DNA from 3 places in the Bradyrhizobium sp. T-12 genome. Region 2 is predicted to be linked to each of the others. Evidence: predicted binding sites of a transcription regulator. Region 2 holds the regulator's gene; each other region holds the start of a gene.
What was found. The regulator PhoB, encoded in region 2, activates phosphate uptake and scavenging genes when phosphate is short. The targets are predictions, from matches to a motif close to TGTCATNNANCTGTCAT.

Region 1 (6,394 bases), 2.7 Mb from region 2:
TGTCGACATAACGGATCGCGATCGGCCGGCCGGCCAGCGCGCCGCCGAGACCGCCCGTGAGTTTCAGCGGCAGGCAGGCATTCAGCGATGAATTGATCGCGTTGAGATAGGTGGTTCGCGTCTCTGCTGGCACGCCCGCAGTCGCATATGTGAGGCGCGGCGGGCCGATCAGGCCGCCCGCCTTGTTGAAGCTGAAACGCACCGCCATCTGCATGCCCGCGCGCGCATTGTCCGTCGGCGGCGGCGACCAGCAGCTGCGCAGCTCGGCAAAGAGGTCGCCGATCGTGTCGAGATCGTGATCGGGCTTCTGATATTTGGCGCGATCGGCCTCCGATGGAACGCTCTGGATGGTGAGCTGGAGGTTCTGGCCATAGGGGTAGTCGATCTCGGGAATGCAGGGGCCGGGCTCGAGCGGGCTGCAATAGGACGGCGTGCAGGGCCTGTTGTCGAGCACGCTGCACGGCTCATGCGCGAACGGGATCGGATTGATCTGTCGGGGCCGCGCGTCGGCGGCGGCGGTCGAGACCGACAGCGGGAGAAGAACGAGAATGCCGCGCCACATGGTGTGAACTCGCAAGGCCACGAGCAAAAATGGCATTGTCCATGAACGCGTCAAGCCGGCGCGCAATCACAGACTCGCGCGCAAAAGTCCGCCCGCCCTACCCCTTCTTCTTCACGTCCTTGACGTTGGTGAACTCGATGCCCTCGGCGCGCTCCTTGGTGTAGCCGAGATAGAACTCGTTCCGGGCAAGGTACACGGGATCGCCGTCGACGTCGTCGGCGATGCTGGAGGTGTTGGCGGCGATGAAGGTGTCGAGCTTCTTGCGGTCGTCCGAGGAGACCCAGCGCGCCAGCTGGAACTCGCTGACCTCGAACTCGACCGGCAAGGAATATTCAGCTTCCAGCCGCGCCTTCAGCACGTCGAGCTGCAGCGCGCCGACGACGCCGACCAGCGCCGGCGCACCGTCGCGCGGCCGGAACACCTGCACCACGCCCTCTTCCGACATCTGCTGCAGCGCTTCCTTCAGCTTCTTCGCCTTCATCGCGTCGGTGAGCCGCACGCGGCGGACGATTTCCGGCGCGAAGCTCGGCACGCCCACAAAATTGAAATCCTCGCCCTCGGTCAGCGTGTCGCCGATGCGTAGCGTGCCGTGATTGGGAATGCCGACGACGTCGCCGGCGAAGGCTTCATCCGCGACCGAGCGGTCCTGCGCGAAGAAGAATTGCGGGCTCGACAGTGGCATGCTCTTGCCGGTGCGCACCAGCTTCGCCTTCATGCCGCGGCTGAGCTTGCCCGAGCAGAGGCGCGCAAACGCGATGCGGTCGCGGTGGTTTGGATCCATGTTGGCCTGGATCTTGAACACAAAGGCGCTCATGCGGGGATCGGTGGCCTCGACCTTGCGCTGATCGCTGTCCTGCGCGCGCGGCTCGGGCGCGAACTTGCCGAGGCCTTCCAGGAGATCGCCGACGCCGAAATTGCGCAGCGCGCTGCCGAAATAGACCGGCGTCAGATGGCCCTCGCGGAACGCTTCCAGCTCGAACGGCTTCGAGGCCTCGGTGACGAGCTCGAGCTCGTCCTTCACGGCGGAGACGTCGAGATTGGCGTTGAGCTTGGCGAGTTCCTCGATCTCGATCTGCTGCGCCGCGCCGGTCTTGGCGCCGCCGCCTTCAAGCAGGCGCACGCCGCCATTGACGACGTCGTAGGTGCCGAGGAAGTCACGGCCGCGTCCGACCGGCCAGGTCATCGGCGTGGTGTCGAGCGCCAGGGTCTTCTCGATCTCGTCGAGCAGCTCGAAGACGTCGCGGCTCTCGCGGTCCATCTTGTTGATGAAGGTGATGATCGGGATGTCGCGCAGGCGACACACCTCGAATAGTTTCCGGGTGCGCGCCTCGATGCCCTTGGCGGCGTCGATCACCATCACGGCGGAATCGACCGCGGTCAACGTGCGATAGGTGTCTTCCGAAAAGTCCTCGTGGCCCGGCGTGTCCAGCAGGTTGAAGACGAGGCCCTCGAACTCGAAGGTCATGACCGAGGTCACGACGGAGATGCCGCGCTCGCGCTCGATCTTCATCCAGTCCGAGCGCGTATTGCGCCGCTCGCCCTTGGCCTTGACCTGGCCTGCGAGGTTGATCGCGCCTCCGAACAGCAGCAGCTTCTCGGTCAGCGTGGTCTTGCCGGCGTCAGGATGGGAGATGATCGCAAAGGTCCGCCGCCGCGCCACTTCAGCGGCAAGCGGTGAACGGGCCGGCGATTCGGCGGAGGTGATGGCGATGTCGGACATGGCGGCAGCGTTTGACAGGGAAAATGGGCCTGATCAAGCCTCAATTGGCGATTGCGGAGCCCTTCGGCCAGCCCCATATCGGCTTGACGATCAATCCTGGGGAAGGACGACCTTCCCGCTCATCAACACATCAGCCCGCGGGGACGACCCTGCCTTGAACGGAGGGTCGTCATGGCCTGGAGCATCCTGTTCGTCGCCGGACTTCTCGAGATTACCTGGGCGATCGGCCTGAAATACACGGAAGGCTTCAGCAAGCTAGTTCCGTCCGTCGTCACGCTCGCGGCCATGGCCGGCAGCGTCATCCTGCTCGGCCTCGCCCTCAAATCGCTGCCCGTCGGAACCGCCTATGCGGTATGGACCGGGATCGGTGCGGTCGGCACCGCGACCCTCGGCATCATCCTGTTCGGCGAGCCGGCCACGGCCCTGCGTCTTGCCAGCATCGGCCTGATCGTCGCCGGGATCGTCGGGCTGAAGCTCGTTACTTGACGAAGATCTTGACCGCCCACCAGGTCAGCGCCGCGACGATGGCAGACGCCGGCATCGTGATGACCCAGGCATAGACGATCGAGCTGGCGACGTTCCAGCGCACCGCCGAGAGGCGGCGGGCGGCGCCGACGCCGACGATCGCGCCGGTGATGGTGTGGGTGGTCGAGACGGGAACCCCGAGGAAGGTCGCCATGAACAGGGTCGCGGCCCCCCCCGTCTCGGCGCAAAAGCCCTGCATCGGCGTCAGTTTGGTAATGCGCAGGCCCATTGTGCGGACGATGCGCCAGCCGCCCATCAAGGTGCCCATCGCCATCGCCGCCTGGCACGACAGCACCACCCAGAAGGGAACAAAGAATTCGCCGCCGAGATGGCCCTGCGAATAGAGCAGCACGGCGATGATGCCCATGGTCTTCTGCGCGTCGTTGCCGCCATGGCCGAGCGAATAGAGCGAGGCCGAGGCGAATTGCAGGATGCGGAAGGCGCGATCGACTGCGAATGGCGTCGAGCGCACCGACGCCCAGGACACGATTGCAACCAGCACCATCGCAAGCACGAAGCCGACGAGCGGAGACAGCACGATCGCAATGACCGTCTTGGACAATCCGCTCCAGACCGCCGCGGAGATCCCGGCTTTGGCCACGCCCGCACCGAATAACCCGCCGATCAGCGCATGCGACGACGAGGATGGGATGCCGAGCGCCCAGGTCACGAGGTTCCAGACGATGGCGCCGACCAGTGCCGCGAAGATCACCTGGGCGTCGACGATCGCGGGATCGATGATGCCCGTGCCGATGGTCTGGGCGACGTGCAGCCCGAACACCATGAAGGCGACGAAATTGAAGAACGCGGCCCAGAACACCGCGAATTGCGGCCGCAACACGCGGGTCGAGACGATGGTCGCGATCGAATTGGCGGCATCGTGCAGGCCGTTCAGGAAGTCGAACAGCAGCGCGACGGCGATCAAGCCGACCAGGATGGGAAGACCCAACGCGGCGTCCACAGCAATCCTGCCTTACACTTGCTCGATGACGATGCTGTTGATCTCGTTCGCAACGTCGTCGAAACGGTCGGCCACCTTCTCCAAATGATCATAGATCTCGACGCCGACGATGAAGTCCATCGCATTGCCGTCGCGATGCTTGAGAAACAGCTCCTTCAGCCCGATGTCGTGGAGATCGTCGACACGGCCTTCCAGCTTGCCCAGCTCTTCCGTGATCGCGGTCAGCATCGCCACGTTCGGGCCGATCGATTGCATCAGCGGCAGCGCACGGCCGACCAGATTGGCGCATTCGATCAGAAGTCCGCCGATCTCACGCATCGGCGGCTCGAAGCTGCGGACCTCGAACAGCATCACGGCCTTGGCGGTCTGCTGCATCTGGTCGATGGCGTCGTCCAGCGAGGTAATGAGGTTCTTGATGTCACCCCGGTCGAACGGGGTGATGAAGGTGCGGCGCACCGCCGTCAGCACCTCGCGGGTGATGTTGTCGGCGTCGTTCTCGAACTGGTTGACGCGCTGGCAGTAGACCGGCGTTTCCTCGCCCCCGTTGAGCATGCCCTGGAGCGCGATCGAACCCTGGATCACCGTCTGGGCATGTCGGTCGAACAGGTCGAAGAACCGTTCTTCCTTGGGCAGGAAAGCGCGAAACCATCGCATCATGGGGATAGGCTACCGGTTGGAAATGGCCCGGCCCGAGGGGCCGTCATGAAACTGTCATAGACCATTTTCGATCCGCGCGCGTGTCATCTCACGCCCGCGGAGCCGGATCATCCACCGCTTTCACGCGACAAGTAAATTGACTTTAAATCAATGGCTTAGAGCGATCGCCGGAAGTAATGCGCGATTTCACCGATCACGCCGCGGCGGAAGGTGAGCACGCAGATCACGAAGATCGAGCCCTGGATCACCGTCACCCATTGGCCGAAACCCGCCAGATATTGCTGCATGGCAATGATCACGAAGGCGCCGACCACGGGGCCGAAGATAGTGCCGAGGCCGCCGACCAGCGTCATCAGCACGACCTCACCGGACATCGTCCAATGGACGTCGGTGAGCGAGGCGTTCTGCGCCACGAATACCTTCAGCGCACCGGCAAAACCGGCCAGCGTGCCTGACAGCACGAAGGCCAGGAACTTGTACTGGTCGGTCCGGTAGCCGAGCGAGATCGCCCGCGGCTCGTTCTCGCGGATCGCCTTCAGGACCTCGCCGAACGGCGAGTTGATAATGCGGAAGATCAGGAGGAAGCCGGCGAGGAACCCGACCAGCACGACGTAATACAGCACCGTCGGCTTGGACAGATCGAAGATACCGAACATGCGCCCCTGCGGGATGCCCTGGATGCCGTCCTCGCCGTGGGTGAAGGGGGCCTGGAGGTAGATGAAGTACAAGAGCTGCGACAGCGCCAGCGTGATCATCGAGAAGTAGATGCCCTGGCGGCGGATCGAGATGAAGCCCGTGATGAGCGAGAGCACGAAAGCCGCGGCGATGCCGACGAGGATGCCGAGCTCGGGCGGCAGCGCCCACACCTTCAGCGCATGCGCGCTGCAATAGCCGGCGGTCCCCATGAACATCGCGTGGCCGAACGACAGCAGGCCGCCGTAGCCGATCAAGAGGTTGAAGGCGCAGGCGAGCAACGCAAAGCACAGCGCCTGCATCACGAAGAACGGGTAGACGCCCGTGAATGGCACCGATGCCAGCAGCAGCGCCATCACCACGAAAACAATCATCTCGTCGCGCATCGCGCGCGGGGTTGCCTGCAGCGTGTCGTCCGTCAGGGTTGTCATATCAGGCCGCCCTTCCCGTCAATCCCGTTGGCTTCACCAGGAGCACCAGCACCATCAGCACGAACACGACGGTGTTGGAGGCCTCAGGGTAGAAATATTTGGTCAGCCCCTCGATCACCCCGAGCGCGAAGCCGGTGATGATGGAGCCCATGATCGATCCCATGCCGCCGATCACCACCACCGCGAACACGACGATGATGAGGTCGGCGCCCATCAGCGGCCGCACCTGGTTGATCGGCGCCGAAAGAACGCCGGCCAGCGCGGCGAGACCGACGCCGAGGCCGTAAGTGAGCGTGATCATGCGCGGCACGTTGACGCCGAAGGCGCGGACCAGCGTCGGATTCTCGGTGGCGGCGCGCAAATAGGCGCCGAGCCGCGTCTTCTCGATCAAGAACCAGGTCGCGATGCAGACCACCAGCGAGAACACGACCACCCAGCCGCGATAGATCGGCAGGAACATGAAGCCGAGATTCATGCCGCCCTTGAGCTGATCCGGAATGGCGTAAGGCAGGCCCGACGATCCAAAGTAGTTCTGGAACACGCCCTGCACGATCAGCGCGATGCCGAAGGTCAGCAGCAGGCCGTAGAGATGGTCGAGCCCGGTAAGCCATTGCAGCATGGTCCGTTCCAGGATCATGCCGAAGATGCCGACGATGATGGGGGCCAGCAACAGCGCCCACCAATAGTTGATGCCGCCGAGGTTGAGCAGGAAATAGGCGACGAAGGCGCCCATCATGTAGAGCGCGCCATGGGCGAAATTGATGATGTTGAGCATGCCGAAGATCACGGCAAGCCCGAGACTGAGCAGCGCGTAGAACGAGCCGTTGATCAGTCCCACCAGTAGC
Region 2 (6,394 bases):
TGCTGCTGGCCACCGCGCGCGTCGCCGGCGAGACGGCGCCGCTGCTGTTCACCGCGCTGTCGAACCAGTTCTTCAGTCTCGGCCTGGACAAGACGATGGCGAACCTTCCGGTCACCATCAACAACTTCGTGCAGAGCCCCTACGCCTATTGGAAGCAGCTCGCCTGGAGCGGCGCCCTGCTGATCACCCTGACCGTGCTTGCCCTGAACATTGGCGCCCGCATCATCGGCGCCGAGAGGACTGCAAAATGAGTGAAATCTCTGTTTCCGTCAGCGCGCCGAGCGTTCACCCCGGCTCGCAGCCGCTGCCCGAGGCGCCAGCCAAGGTCACCGCGCGCAACCTGAATTTCTATTACGGTGAGCATCACGCGCTGAAGAATATCAATCTGGCGCTCGGCGCCAATCGCGTCACGGCCTTCATCGGCCCGTCGGGCTGCGGCAAGTCCACGCTGCTGCGCATCTTCAACCGGATGTACGACCTCTATCCGGGACAGCGCGCCACCGGCCAGCTGTTGCTCGACCACACCAACATCCTCGACCCCAAGCTCGACCTCAACCTGCTGCGTGCCCGGGTCGGCATGGTGTTCCAGAAGCCGACGCCGTTCCCGATGACGATCTACGAGAACATCGCCTTCGGTATCCGCCTCTACGAGAAAATCTCGAAGTCCGAGATGGACGACCGGGTCGAGAAGGCGCTGCGCGGCGGCGCGCTGTGGAACGAGGTCAAGGACAAGCTCAACGCCTCCGGCCTGTCGCTGTCCGGCGGCCAGCAGCAGCGCCTCTGCATCGCCCGCACCGTCGCGGTGCGGCCTGAAGTGATCCTGTTCGACGAGCCCTGCTCGGCGCTCGATCCGATCTCGACCGCCAAGGTCGAGGAGCTGATCCAGGAATTGTCCGAGAACTACACGATCGCGATCGTCACCCACAACATGCAGCAGGCGGCGCGCGTCTCCGACAAGACCGCCTTCATGTATCTCGGCGAGCTGATCGAGTTCGACGACACCAGCAAGATCTTCACGTCGCCGAGCGATCGGCGTACGCAGGATTACATCACCGGCCGGTTCGGCTGAGGAGACGCAACATGGGTTCTGAACATACCGCAAAGGCTTTCGACACTGACCTCCAGGAGCTCACCCGCCTGGTCGCCGAGATGGGCGGAATCGCCGAGCGCATGATCGTCGATTCCGTCGGTGCGCTGATCCGCCGCGACGTCGCGCTCGGCCAGCGCGTCGTCACCATCGACGCCGATCTCGACGCGCTGCAGAAGCGCATCGAGGAGCGCGCCGTGCTCACCATCGCCCGCCGCCAGCCGATGGCGGTGGATCTGCGCGAGATCGTCGGCGCCATGCGCGTTGCGACCGACCTCGAGCGCATCGGCGATCTCGCCAAGAACATGGGCAAGCGCGTCGCCGCGCTGGAGACCGACTTCCATCCGCTCAAGCTGTTCCGCGGCCTCGAGCACATGACCGACCTCGTGCAGCAGCAGGTCAAGTCGGTGCTGGATGCCTATGCCGCGCATGATCTGCCGGCGGCGATGGCCGTGTGGAAGGGCGACGAGGAAGTCGACGCGATCTGCACCTCGCTGTTCCGCGAGCTCCTCACCTACATGATGGAGGATCCGCGCAACATCTCGTTCTGCATCCATTTGATGTTCTGCGCCAAGAACATCGAGCGGATCGGCGACCACGCCACCAACATCGCCGAGACCGTGTTCTACATGATCGAGGGCCAGGCGATCACCGACAAGCGGCCGAAGGGCGACATGACGACTTTCGCCACGACGGTTCCGAATACCTGAAGACTTGAATAGCTGAAGACCTAAGGAGCGACGACACCATGGGCGCACGCATTATGGTGGTTGAGGACGAGGAAGCTCTCACCGAGCTTCTGCGTTACAACCTCGAAGGCGACGGCTATGACGTCGAGACGGTGATGCGCGGCGACGACGCCGACACCCGCCTCAAGGAGCACATTCCCGACCTGATCGTGCTCGACTGGATGCTGCCGGGCCTCTCGGGCATCGAACTGTGCCGGCGCCTGCGCACCCGGCCCGAGACCAAGCAGCTGCCGATCATCATGCTCACCGCGCGCGGCGAGGAGAGCGAGCGGGTGCGCGGCCTTGCGACCGGCGCCGACGACTACATCGTCAAGCCGTTCTCGGTGCCGGAGCTCTTGGCGCGCGTGAAGGGCCTCTTGCGGCGCGCCAGCCCCGAGCGGCTCGCCACAGTGCTGGCCTATGGCGACATCGAGCTCGACCGCGACAAGCGCCGCGTGGCGCGCTCGGGCCGCCCGATCGATCTCGGCCCGACCGAATATCGGCTTCTGGAGTTCTTCCTGGAGCATCCCGGCCGCGTGTTCTCGCGCGAGCAGCTGCTCGACAGCGTCTGGGGCCGCGACATCTATATCGACGAGCGCACCGTCGACGTCCATATCGGCCGCCTGCGCAAGCTGCTCAATCTCGGTCGCGAGCAGGACCCGATCCGCACCGTCCGCGGCGCCGGCTACGCGCTGGATGACCGCTTTGCGAAGGCTGAGCAGACGTAGGACCTGCTTCCGTAATCCAACAAAAAGCGCGCCAGCTGGCGCGCTTTTTCGTCTCGATGCCTGAGACCGTGTTTACCGCGGGCCCGGCTTCGCCGGTGCGCGCCGGCGATCCGCTGCCGGCTGATACGCCACGCGCGAATGCTGGGCGCAGTAGGGCAGGCCGGACAGCGCCTTGCCGCCGCAGAAGAAGAAATCCGGGCTCGAGGGATCGCCGACCGGCCAGTGGCAAGTCGCCTCGTTAAGCTCGAGCAGCGACAGCCGCTGGCTCATCGGCACCACGTTGTCATAGGTGACCGGTTCGGCCTCGACCTCGACCTCGAAGGCCTGCGCCAGTGCGGTGTTGCCGCGCGCAATGGGGCGGGTCACCCGCATCATGTGCTGCGCCGGGCGTGCCTTGCGCGGCCGCGGCGCGGCCGACGAAGGGCTCTTGGCGCGGCCGGACAGGCCGAGCCTGTGCACTTTGCCGATCACGGCATTGCGGGTCACATTGCCGAGCTCTGCTGCGATCTGGCTGGCCGACAATCCGGCCTCCCAGAGCTTTTTCAGCTGCTCGACGCGATCGTCGGACCAGGTCAAAACCGTCATTGCACCCTTTCCCTCGCTGCGCTTCTGCCATCCTGGCGGTCCGTGCGGCGAATGCCTAAGCCTCAAAAACCCGTGCCGTCAGAATCCCTTAAGGCTCGCCGGGCGCGCTACTCGCGCCCGAACGTTTACGCCGGTACATGAGGACTCTTGGGATCAGAACTGTTGCACGAGATGTCGTATCTGACAGCCCAAACGCTACAATATGGCGTGACTCACGCGCAAGAGTCCGCCGACTCGCTTCCACATGTTCCGTGGTGTAAAACCCGCAAAATCGCCACCGCAAGACTACGGAATCTGCGTTTCCCGAGGCTTTCGGGCGGCATTGACACCCGTTTCACCAGGCCTAAGATAGTCCCGCGTGCCGCCCTTAAAAGGCGGCACGTTTCGTTTTCCGGGCCGGTCAATGGTGCGTTGCGCAATGCACGCCTCACACCGTCCGCAACATCAAGTGACCGTCATGACTAACAGCGTAGCGCCGCATTTGCTCCCCGTTTTCGCCAGGGCCAACCTCGGTTTTGAGCGCGGCGAAGGCTGCTGGCTGATCGCGACCAATGGCGATCGCTATCTCGATTTCACCTCGGGCGTTGCTGTAAACGCGCTCGGCCACGCCCATCCCGCGCTGGTCAAGGCGTTGCAGGAGCAGGCGACGAAGCTGTGGCACATGTCGAACCTGTTCCAGAGCCCGGACGGCGAGAAGCTCGCCGCGCGCCTGTGCAACGAGAGCTTTGCGGACTTCGTGTTCTTCTGCAATTCCGGCGCCGAAGCGCTGGAGGGCGTGATCAAGCTGGTCCGCCATCATCACTTCTCCAAGGGCCATCCGGAACGTTACCGCATCATCACCTTCGAAGGCGCGTTCCACGGCCGCACGCTGGCAACCTTGGCTGCGACCGGCTCTGCAAAATATCTCGAAGGTTTTGGACCGCCGATGGACGGCTTCGACCAGGTGCCGCATGGCGACCTCGAAGCCGTCAAGAAGGCGATCGGCCCCAACACCGCCGGCATCCTGATCGAGCCGATCCAGGGCGAGGGCGGCGTGCGCTCGGCACCTCCCAATTTCCTCAAGGCGTTGCGCCAGCTTTGCGACGAGAAGGGCCTGCTGCTCGCCTTCGACGAGGTGCAGACCGGCATGGGCCGCAGCGGCGATCTGTTCGCCTATCGGCGTACCGGTGTCACGCCTGATGTGATGTCGCTGGCCAAGGCGCTCGGCGGCGGCTTCCCGATCGGCGCGGTGCTGGCGACCGCGGATGCGGCGGCCGGTATGGGGCCGGGCTCCCACGGCTCGACCTTCGGCGGCAATCCGCTGGCGATCTCCGCGGCCAACGCCGTGCTCGACGTCATGCTCAAGCCCGGCTTCTTCGACCACGTGCAGAAGATGTCGCTGCTGCTCAAGCAGAAGCTCGCCTCCGTGATCGATCGTCACCCCGACATCGTCAGCGAAGTGCGCGGCGAGGGCCTCCTGATCGGCATCAAGGCCGTCGTGCCCTCGGGCGATCTGGTGGCCGCCTTGCGCGACGAGAAGCTGCTGACCGTCGGCGCCGGCGATAATGTCGTGCGCTTCCTGCCGCCCCTGATCGTCACCGAAGCCGAGATCGAGGACAGCGTCATCAGGCTCGAGCGTGCCTGCACCGCATTGGCGGCCGGCCAGACCAAGCGGGCAAGCTGATGAGCAAGTCCCCGAAGCACTTCCTCGACATCAACGAGCTCCCGCTGTCGGAGCTCAAGCGCATGCTCGCGGCGTCGAGCGCCATGAAGGCCAAGCAGAAGGCGCAGCAGCCGGTGCGGCCGCTCGAAGGCAAGACGCTGGCGATGATCTTCGAGCGCCCTTCGACGCGGACGCGGGTGTCGTTCGACGTCGCCATGCGCCAGCTCGGCGGCGAGCCCATCATGCTCACCGGCGCCGAGATGCAGCTCGGCCGCGGCGAGACCATCGCCGACACCGCGCGCGTGCTGTCGCGCTATGTCGACGCCATCATGATCCGCATCCTCAATCACGATGCGCTGCTGGAGCTTGCGGCCAACGCCACCGTGCCCGTCATCAACGGCCTGACGCGGCGCTCGCATCCCTGCCAGGTGATGGCCGACCTCATGACCTATGAGGAGCATCGCGGCCCGATCGAGGGCAAGACGGTGGCCTGGACCGGCGACGACAACAATGTGCTGGCGTCCTGGGCGCACGCCGCCGAACGCTTCAAGTTCCAGCTCAATGTCGCGACGCCCCCGGAGCTCGCGCCGAAAAAGGCGATGCGCGACTTCATCAAGTCGACGGGCGCGCCGATCATGCTCGGCACCGATCCCGAGGCCGCCGTGAAGGGCGCCGACTGCGTCGTCACCGACACCTGGGTGTCGATGGGCGACAAGGAAGGCGAGCATCGCCACAACGTGCTCAAGCCCTATCAGGTCAATGGCAAGCTGATGTCGCTGGCCAAGCCGGATGCGCTGTTCATGCACTGCCTGCCCGCCCATCGCGGCGAGGAGGTCACCGATGAGGTGATCGACGGCCCGCAATCGGTCGTGTTCGACGAGGCCGAGAACCGCCTGCACGCGCAGAAGGGCATTCTGGCCTGGTGCTTCGACGCGGTGAAGTAGCTTCTTGTAGCTCGGATGGAGCGCAGCAAAATCCGGGTTCTCAACGCGCGGAAAGATCTCCCGGATTACGCTGCGCTCCATCCGGGCTACGCGAGCCGTCGTTCCGTGAGGAATGCGGGCATGCCTCTTTCAATTTGCATCGACCGACCCCAGATATGCGCCATGGTTTCCCAATCCCCTGACATGAAAACCGGGCCCGAAGGTCCGGTTCGCGCGCCATCTTCGATTCCGATCGATGACGCCGTGCTGCCCTACGAGGTCGATGCGCTCGACGTACGCGGCCGCCTTGTGCGGCTAGGCCCGGCGCTCGACGACATTCTCACCAAGCACGATTATCCCGCGCCCGTGGGCAAGCTGCTGGGCGAGGCCATCGTGCTGACCACGCTGCTCGGCTCGGCGCTGAAATTCGAGGGCCGCTTCATCCTGCAGGCTCAGACCGACGGTCCGGTGTCGTTCCTGGTGGTGGACTATCAGGCGCCGGATCGCCTGCGCGCCTATGCGCGCTTCGATGCCGCGCGCCTTGGGGAAGCCCAGAAATCTGGCATGGATTCCGGTGCGCTGCTCGGCCGCGGTCATCTCGCCATGACCATCGATCAGGGCCCCGACATGAGCCGCTACCAGGGTCTGGTCGCGCTCGACGGCGGCACCCTGGAAGACGCCGCCCACGAATATTTCCTGCG
Region 3 (6,394 bases), 160 kb from region 2:
TCGACGATCTCCGAGAACAGCTTTCCGAGCGCGCCGGTCGAATGGATCGCGATCGCGAGCACGCCGGCCATCGGACCGAGCCCGAAGGCGATCACGAACACCAGCGCGAAGACGATGCCGGGAACGGTGCGGGCGAATTCGAGCAGGCGCCGGACGACGAAGCGCAGCCAGGGCGCGGGCGAGGTGTTCTCGGCCGCGAAGAAGTTGAGGCAAAATGCGACAGTCGCGCCGATCAGCGTGCCGACATAGGAGATCAGCAGGGTCTCGCCCAGCATCTTCAGCCATTTGCGCCAGCCCCACAGCCACTCGCCGACATCGGTCCAGACGCGCTGGCCGCTGTCGAGCGTGAGGATGCGATCGAAATAGCTGACGAAATTGCCAAAATGCGTGAACAGCGTGCGCAGATTCACTTCCGCGCCGATCGCGGCGAGAACCAGCGCCGCGCCGAAGATCACGATTCCCAGCAGCAGGCGGAGCCGCTTGCGCCCGACCGCCCGGCGATAGGCGGCGTCGAGCACGGCGAGCTGCTGGGCAGGGAGGATCGAAACCGCTGTCGTCATCGGCCTGAGATGGTCCCGTCAAAGAAAGAGCCGGGTCCAGGGACCCGGCTCAGGTGCGTTGTCCCGATACTCAGGACGCCTTCTTCTTACGCAGCGCGTCGACGAACTTGATCAGCTCGATCGTGCCATCCCAGTCCTTGGTGGTGGCGTGGTTGAACCCCTTCTTCTGGCCGTCCTGGAGGCGATCGAACGCCGCCTTGTCCTTCGCCGGCGCGTCGAAAAAGGCCTTCGCGATGGCCGCCTTGGCGTCATCAGGCAGGTCGGAATTGTAGGCGTAGGGACCGTTGATGATCGGCGCCGACTTGTGGATGATGCGGAAGTCGTCCTTCTTCATCGCCGAGCCGTCGGCATTCTTCAGCATGCCCTTGGTCAACATCTGCGCCAGCGTCGAATCGTCGTCGGTGGTCCACTGGTTAGCCGCGACGTCGACCGTTCCTTGCGACAAGGCCAGCATCGCGTTCTCGTGGCTGCCGGTGAAGACGACCTTGCTGAAATAGCCCTCGGCATCGTGGATGCCCATCTTGTCGAGCTCGAAGCGCGGCACGTTGTTGCCGGAGGTCGAGTTGGGATCGACGAGGCCGAGGTTCTTGCCCTTGAGGTCGTCGATCTTCTTGTAGGCGCTGCTCGCCTTGACGAAGAACACCGAATAGTAACCGGTGGAGCCGTCGGCGTTGATGTCGTTGGCGAAGGCGTCGGTCTTGACGCCGGTCAGGCGGGCACGCGCGAACGAGGCCGAGCCGTAGCTGGCGATGTGGATGTTGCCGGCGCGCTGGCCTTCGATCACCGCGGCATAGTCATTGGCGATGCGCAGCGTGACCTTCACGCCCAGCTCCTTCGAAAGGTAGCTCATGAACGGCGCCCAGCGCTCGGTGACGCCGGAAGCGTTCTCGGCCGGGACGACGGCGAAGGTCAGCTCGGGATATTTGGCCTTCCAGTCGTCGGCGGAGGCGGAGGCCGTGAACGCAAGCGCGGCGGCGCCGGCAAGAACCAGTCTGCGAGTGATCATGTTACCCTCTTCATCGGTTGGGGTCGGTTGACGCAAAGATTTGCAAACTAAACGAATGGATCAGGCGGCCGCGGCCGTTCCGAGCGCGGGCACGCCAGCGGGCGCTGGCACGGGCAACGCGCCCATGACGTCGGCGGCTTCGAGATCGTAGAGCTCACGGGCGACGTGGTCGGTCAGCGCGGACGGCGCGCCGTCGAACACCACGCGCCCCTGCGCCATGCCGATCAGGCGATCGCAATAGCTGCGCGCCAGATCGAGCGAATGCAGGTTGCAGAGCACCGTGATGCCGAAATGCTTGTTGATGCGCAGCAGCGCATCCATCACGATCTTGGTGTTGCGCGGATCGAGCGAGGCGATCGGCTCGTCTGCAAGGATGATGTCGGGCTGCTGTACCAGCGCACGGGCGATCGCGACGCGCTGCTGCTGGCCGCCGGAGAGCTGATCGGCGCGCTGCGCGGCGAGTGAAGCGATGTCGAACTGCTCGAGTGCCGACATCGCCAGCGCCTTGTCCTGCTCCGTCCAAGTTTGCGACAACGAGCGCCAGGCCGGCATCGTCGCAAGCCGCCCCATCAGGACATTGGTGAGGACATCGAGCCGGCCGACCAGGTTGAACTGCTGGAATATCATCGCCGAGCGCGCGCGCCATTGCCGCAACTCCTTGCCGCGCAGCGCGGTGACGTCGATGCTGTCGAACAGGATACGTCCCTCGGTCGGCGTCACCAGGCGGTTGATGCTCCGCAGCAGAGTCGACTTGCCGGCGCCGGACCGTCCGATCACACCGACGAAGCCGCCGGGGGAGATTTGAAACGAGGCGTCGTCCACCGCGGCTTTCGCGCCGAAGCGACACGTCAGACCATCCACCACCAGCATGCAAGGCTCCAGATTAGCTGGGGCCCACCGCTAACGCCGGCGCTTAACACTTGTGTGACAGATGCGTTGCGATGCGGCGATCCTACACACCTCATCCCCTGTCATCGCCGCGTCATGACACTGTCATCAAGCCGATCGAAGAGGAACGCCCGCCTCGCATTTCGGATTCACCATGGCCGCCAAAGCGCTTTCGGTCCCGCCGACCATCGATCCCTCGGCCAAGCTGCACGAGACCCGGCTCGGCACCTACACCGAGGTCGGCGCGCGCACGATCCTGCACGAGGTGGCGATGGGCGATTACTCCTATGTCGTGAACGACGCCCAGATCACCTACACCACCATCGGAAAGTTCTGCTCGATCGCGGCGATGACGCGGATCAATCCCGGCAATCATCCGATGCACCGCGCGACGCAGGCGCATTTCACCTATCGGTCCAGCGCCTATTTTGAAGGCGAGAGCGACGATGCCGATTTCTTCGACTGGCGGCGGCAGCATCACGTTCATATCGGCCACGACGTCTGGATCGGCCACGGCGCGATCGTGCTGCCCGGCCGCAACGTCGGCACCGGCGCGGTGATCGCGGCCGGCGCCGTCGTCACCAAGGACGTCCCGGCCTACACCATCGTCGCGGGCAATCCGGCCCGCATCGTGCGCCGGAGGTTCACCGAGGAGATCGCCGGAAGGCTCGCGCGGCTCGCCTGGTGGGACTGGGATCACGACAAATTGCGTGAAGCGCTGCCCGATTTCCGCAAGCTCGGGATTGAAGATTTCCTCTCGACGTATGAAGCACAGGCAGCTTCCCCTGCAAGCAAGCAAAGCGCGGTCGCGTGACAGACATTTTCCTTGAAGGCGGCCGGGCCCTGGTCGGCACTGAAATCGTCGAAACGTCATTGGCGGTGTCCGGGCAGGACATCGCAGAAGTGGACGCCTCCCGCCGCCGGGCGCGGCTGGCGATCGATGCACGAGGCCTGCTGGTGCTGCCCGGCATCGTCGACCTTCACGGCGATGCCTTCGAGCGCCAGATGATGCCGCGCGCCGGCGTCGACTTCCCGATCGACGTCGCGCTCGCCGACAGCGACCGCCAGGCCATCAGCAACGGCATCACCACCGTATTTCACGCCACGACCTGTTCGTGGGAGCCGGGCCTGCGCAGCAGCGACAATGCGCGCGGGCTGATGGAGGCGATCGAGCGACAGCGCCCGCAATTCGCCGCCGAGACCCGCTTCCATCTCAGGCACGAAACCTACAATCTCGAGGCCGAGACCGAGATCGCACAATGGCTCAGCGAGGGTCGTGTCGACCTGTTCGCCTTCAACGACCACATGGACGGCACGGTCGCCGACATGGCCAAGCCGCGCAAGCGCAACCGCATGGTGGAGCGCACCGGGCTGTCGGGCGAAGAATTCGACCGGCTGGTCGAGCGCGTGGTCTCGCGTGCCGACGAGGTGCCCGCTTCGGTGTCGCGGCTGGCCGCCGCGGCCCGCGCGGCCGAGGTGCGGATGCTCTCGCACGATGACGCGACGCCGGCGATGCGCCGGGAGTTTCGCGAGCTCGGTGCCGACATCGCGGAGTTTCCGATCAACGAGGAAACGGCGCAGGCGGCGGCAAGCCACGGCGATGCCATCGTCTATGGCGCGCCGAACGTCGTGCGCGGCGGCAGCCACACCGGCTGGACCAAGGCTTCCGATATGATCGCCAAGGGGCTCTGCTCGGTGCTGGCCTCTGACTATTATTATCCCGCGCAGCTGCTCGCCGCGTTCCGGCTCGCTGCCGATGGCGTGCTGCCGCTGACGAAAGCCTGGGATCTGATCTCGGCCGGGCCCGCACGCGCGACCGGCCTTGTCGATCGCGGTGTGCTCGCCGAAGGCCGCCGCGCAGATATCCTGCTGGTCGACGACGGCGTGCCGCTGCGGCCGCGGCTGATCGCGGTGATCTCGGGCGGCAAGCTCGTGCATCTCACCGATGCGACGCGGCTGCTCACCGCGGCAGCGACGCCGCGCGAGGCTGTCGTTGCGGCGTAAATTGGTTATGCTGAGGCAATGACAGGTTTTCCCCGCTACGCGATCTATTTTGCCGCCGGCAGCGACAGCGCCCTTTCCCGCTTCGGCGCCGAGTTGCTCGGCTATGATGCCTATACCGGCAGCGAACTGGCCTTTCCCGCGGACGCAGTGCGCGTCGCCCCGGACTGGCGCGACGTCAGCGCCGATCCCCGCAAATACGGCTTTCACGGCACGCTGAAGGCGCCGATGGCGCTGGCATCGGGCAAGACCGAGGCCGAGTTGATGAACGCATGCGCGGCATTCGCCGGCAAGGCGCGGCCCCTCCCCCTGATCCGGCCGGTCGTCGATTCCATCAGCGGCTTCATCGCCGTCATTCCGGCCGAGCCGGTCGATGCGCTGCAGCAGCTCGCCGCCGATTGCGTCCGCGAATTCGATTCGTTTCGCGCCGAGCTGACGGCCGAGGACCGCGCACGGCGCAGACCCGACAAGCTGAGCGAACGGCAGCGCGACCATCTCGACCGCTGGGGCTACCCTTACGTGATGGAAGAGTTCCGCTTCCACATGACTCTGACCGGGCGGTTGGATGCGGAACGGCGCGGGCCGATCCTGGAGATGCTGGGAGCGCGGTTTGCGACTCTCGAAATCGAGACGCTCGAAATCGACCGCATCGCGTTGTTCAAGCAGGATGATGCGAAGGCAAGATTCCGCATCATCGGCGAATGGGTCTTGGCGCGTTAGCCGAGATCTCCCGGCAGGCTCCGTCATTGCGAGCGCAGCGTAGGAATCCAGAGTCTTTCCGCGGAGTCAGTCTGGATTGCTTCGTCGCAAGGGCTCCTTGCAATGACGCTGGAGAGGCTTACTTCCCCCACCTGAGTGCCAGCGCATCGCGCTCTTTCGCCAGCTCCAGCAATCCCGCCCTTGCCGCCGGATGCAGCGGCTGCAGCGGGTGGCGCACGGCGTCCGATTTGATCACGCCGCCGGCCTGCATCATGACCTTGCAGGCGATCAGGCCGCATTGACGGTTCTCGTAATTGATCAACGGCAGCCAGCGTTCATAGGCGGCCTTCGCCTTCTCGCGGTCACCGGCGAAATAGGGATCGACGATCTGGCGGATGCCGTCGGGATAGCCGCCGCCGGTCATCGCGCCGGTGGCGCCGGCGTCGAGATCGGCGAGCAGCGTGATCGCCTCCTCGCCGTCCCACGGGCCCTCGAGGTCCTTGCCGCCCGCCTCGATCAGGCTGCGCAGCTTGGCCGCGGCGAAGGGCACCTCGATCTTGAAGTAGCGAATGTTGGAGAAGTCGTGCGCCAGCCGCGCCAGCAGCTCGACCGACAGCGGCGTGCCGGCCACCGGTGCGTCCTGGATCATGATCGGAATGTCGATCGCGCCCGAGAGCACCTTGAAGAATTCGACGACGCCTTTCTCGGGCACGCGGAAAGTGGCGCCGTGATAGGGCGGCATCACCATCACCATGGCCGCGCCCGCCGCTTCGGCCTGCTTGCTGCGCGCGGCGCAGACGGCCGAGCTGAAATGGGTGGTGGTGACGATCACGGGAACTCGGCCCGCGACGTGCTCCAGCACCGCATGCATCACGGTCTCGCGCTCGGCATCGGTGAGCACGAACTGCTCGGAGAAATTGGCGAGGATGCAGATGCCGTTCGAGCCGGCGTCGATCATGAAATCGATGCAGCGGCGCTGGCCCTCGAGATCGAGCTCGCCGCGCTCGTCGAAGATGGTGGGCGCGACCGGAAACACGCCGCGATAGGGGCGCTGGGCCTTGTGTGGGGTGACCGGCATCGAATTCTCCATCCCTGATGTCTTACGTCTGTCGCCGCAAATGTGATGCTGCGGCACAGATGTACCCGCCGAGCGGATCGGCGGCAATGCCGAACGCACGACGTCAGGATGGAAGAATGAGGCAAAACTACGCGGTCTTCACCGCGCCCAGGAAGCCCTCGA

Region 1: a site for PhoB is predicted at 4,467-4,483, ahead of AC0WRY_RS19975 (DUF47 domain-containing protein). Genes of this name have one in related genera too.
Region 3: a site for PhoB is predicted at 2,547-2,563, ahead of phnC (phosphonate ABC transporter ATP-binding protein). Genes of this name have one in related genera too.

The regions. Positions count from the first base shown of each region.
Region 1 is NZ_CM177756.1:4,210,491-4,216,884, forward strand. It holds gene AC0WRY_RS19955 (UCP034077 family protein) at 1-562, opposite strand, end outside; gene AC0WRY_RS19960 (peptide chain release factor 3) at 660-2,282, opposite strand; gene sugE (quaternary ammonium compound efflux SMR transporter SugE) at 2,454-2,768, shown strand; gene AC0WRY_RS19970 (inorganic phosphate transporter) at 2,761-3,768, opposite strand; gene AC0WRY_RS19975 (DUF47 domain-containing protein) at 3,781-4,425, opposite strand; gene AC0WRY_RS19980 (branched-chain amino acid ABC transporter permease) at 4,581-5,549, opposite strand; gene AC0WRY_RS19985 (branched-chain amino acid ABC transporter permease) at 5,551-6,394, opposite strand, start outside.
Region 2 is NZ_CM177756.1:6,880,066-6,886,459, reverse strand. It holds gene pstA (phosphate ABC transporter permease PstA) at 1-251, shown strand, start outside; gene pstB (phosphate ABC transporter ATP-binding protein PstB) at 248-1,069, shown strand; gene phoU (phosphate signaling complex protein PhoU) at 1,081-1,797, shown strand; gene phoB (phosphate regulon transcriptional regulator PhoB) at 1,836-2,543, shown strand; gene AC0WRY_RS32925 (GcrA family cell cycle regulator) at 2,616-3,128, opposite strand; gene AC0WRY_RS32920 (aspartate aminotransferase family protein) at 3,586-4,791, shown strand; gene argF (ornithine carbamoyltransferase) at 4,791-5,714, shown strand; gene AC0WRY_RS32910 (Hsp33 family molecular chaperone) at 5,877-6,394, shown strand, end outside.
Region 3 is NZ_CM177756.1:6,719,904-6,726,297, forward strand. It holds gene phnE (phosphonate ABC transporter, permease protein PhnE) at 1-560, opposite strand, end outside; gene phnD (phosphonate ABC transporter substrate-binding protein) at 631-1,566, opposite strand; gene phnC (phosphonate ABC transporter ATP-binding protein) at 1,627-2,436, opposite strand; gene AC0WRY_RS32080 (transferase hexapeptide repeat family protein) at 2,609-3,268, shown strand; gene AC0WRY_RS32085 (alpha-D-ribose 1-methylphosphonate 5-triphosphate diphosphatase) at 3,265-4,458, shown strand; gene AC0WRY_RS32090 (DUF1045 domain-containing protein) at 4,477-5,175, shown strand; gene AC0WRY_RS32095 (dihydrodipicolinate synthase family protein) at 5,294-6,232, opposite strand; gene AC0WRY_RS32100 (methyl-accepting chemotaxis protein) at 6,360-6,394, opposite strand, start outside.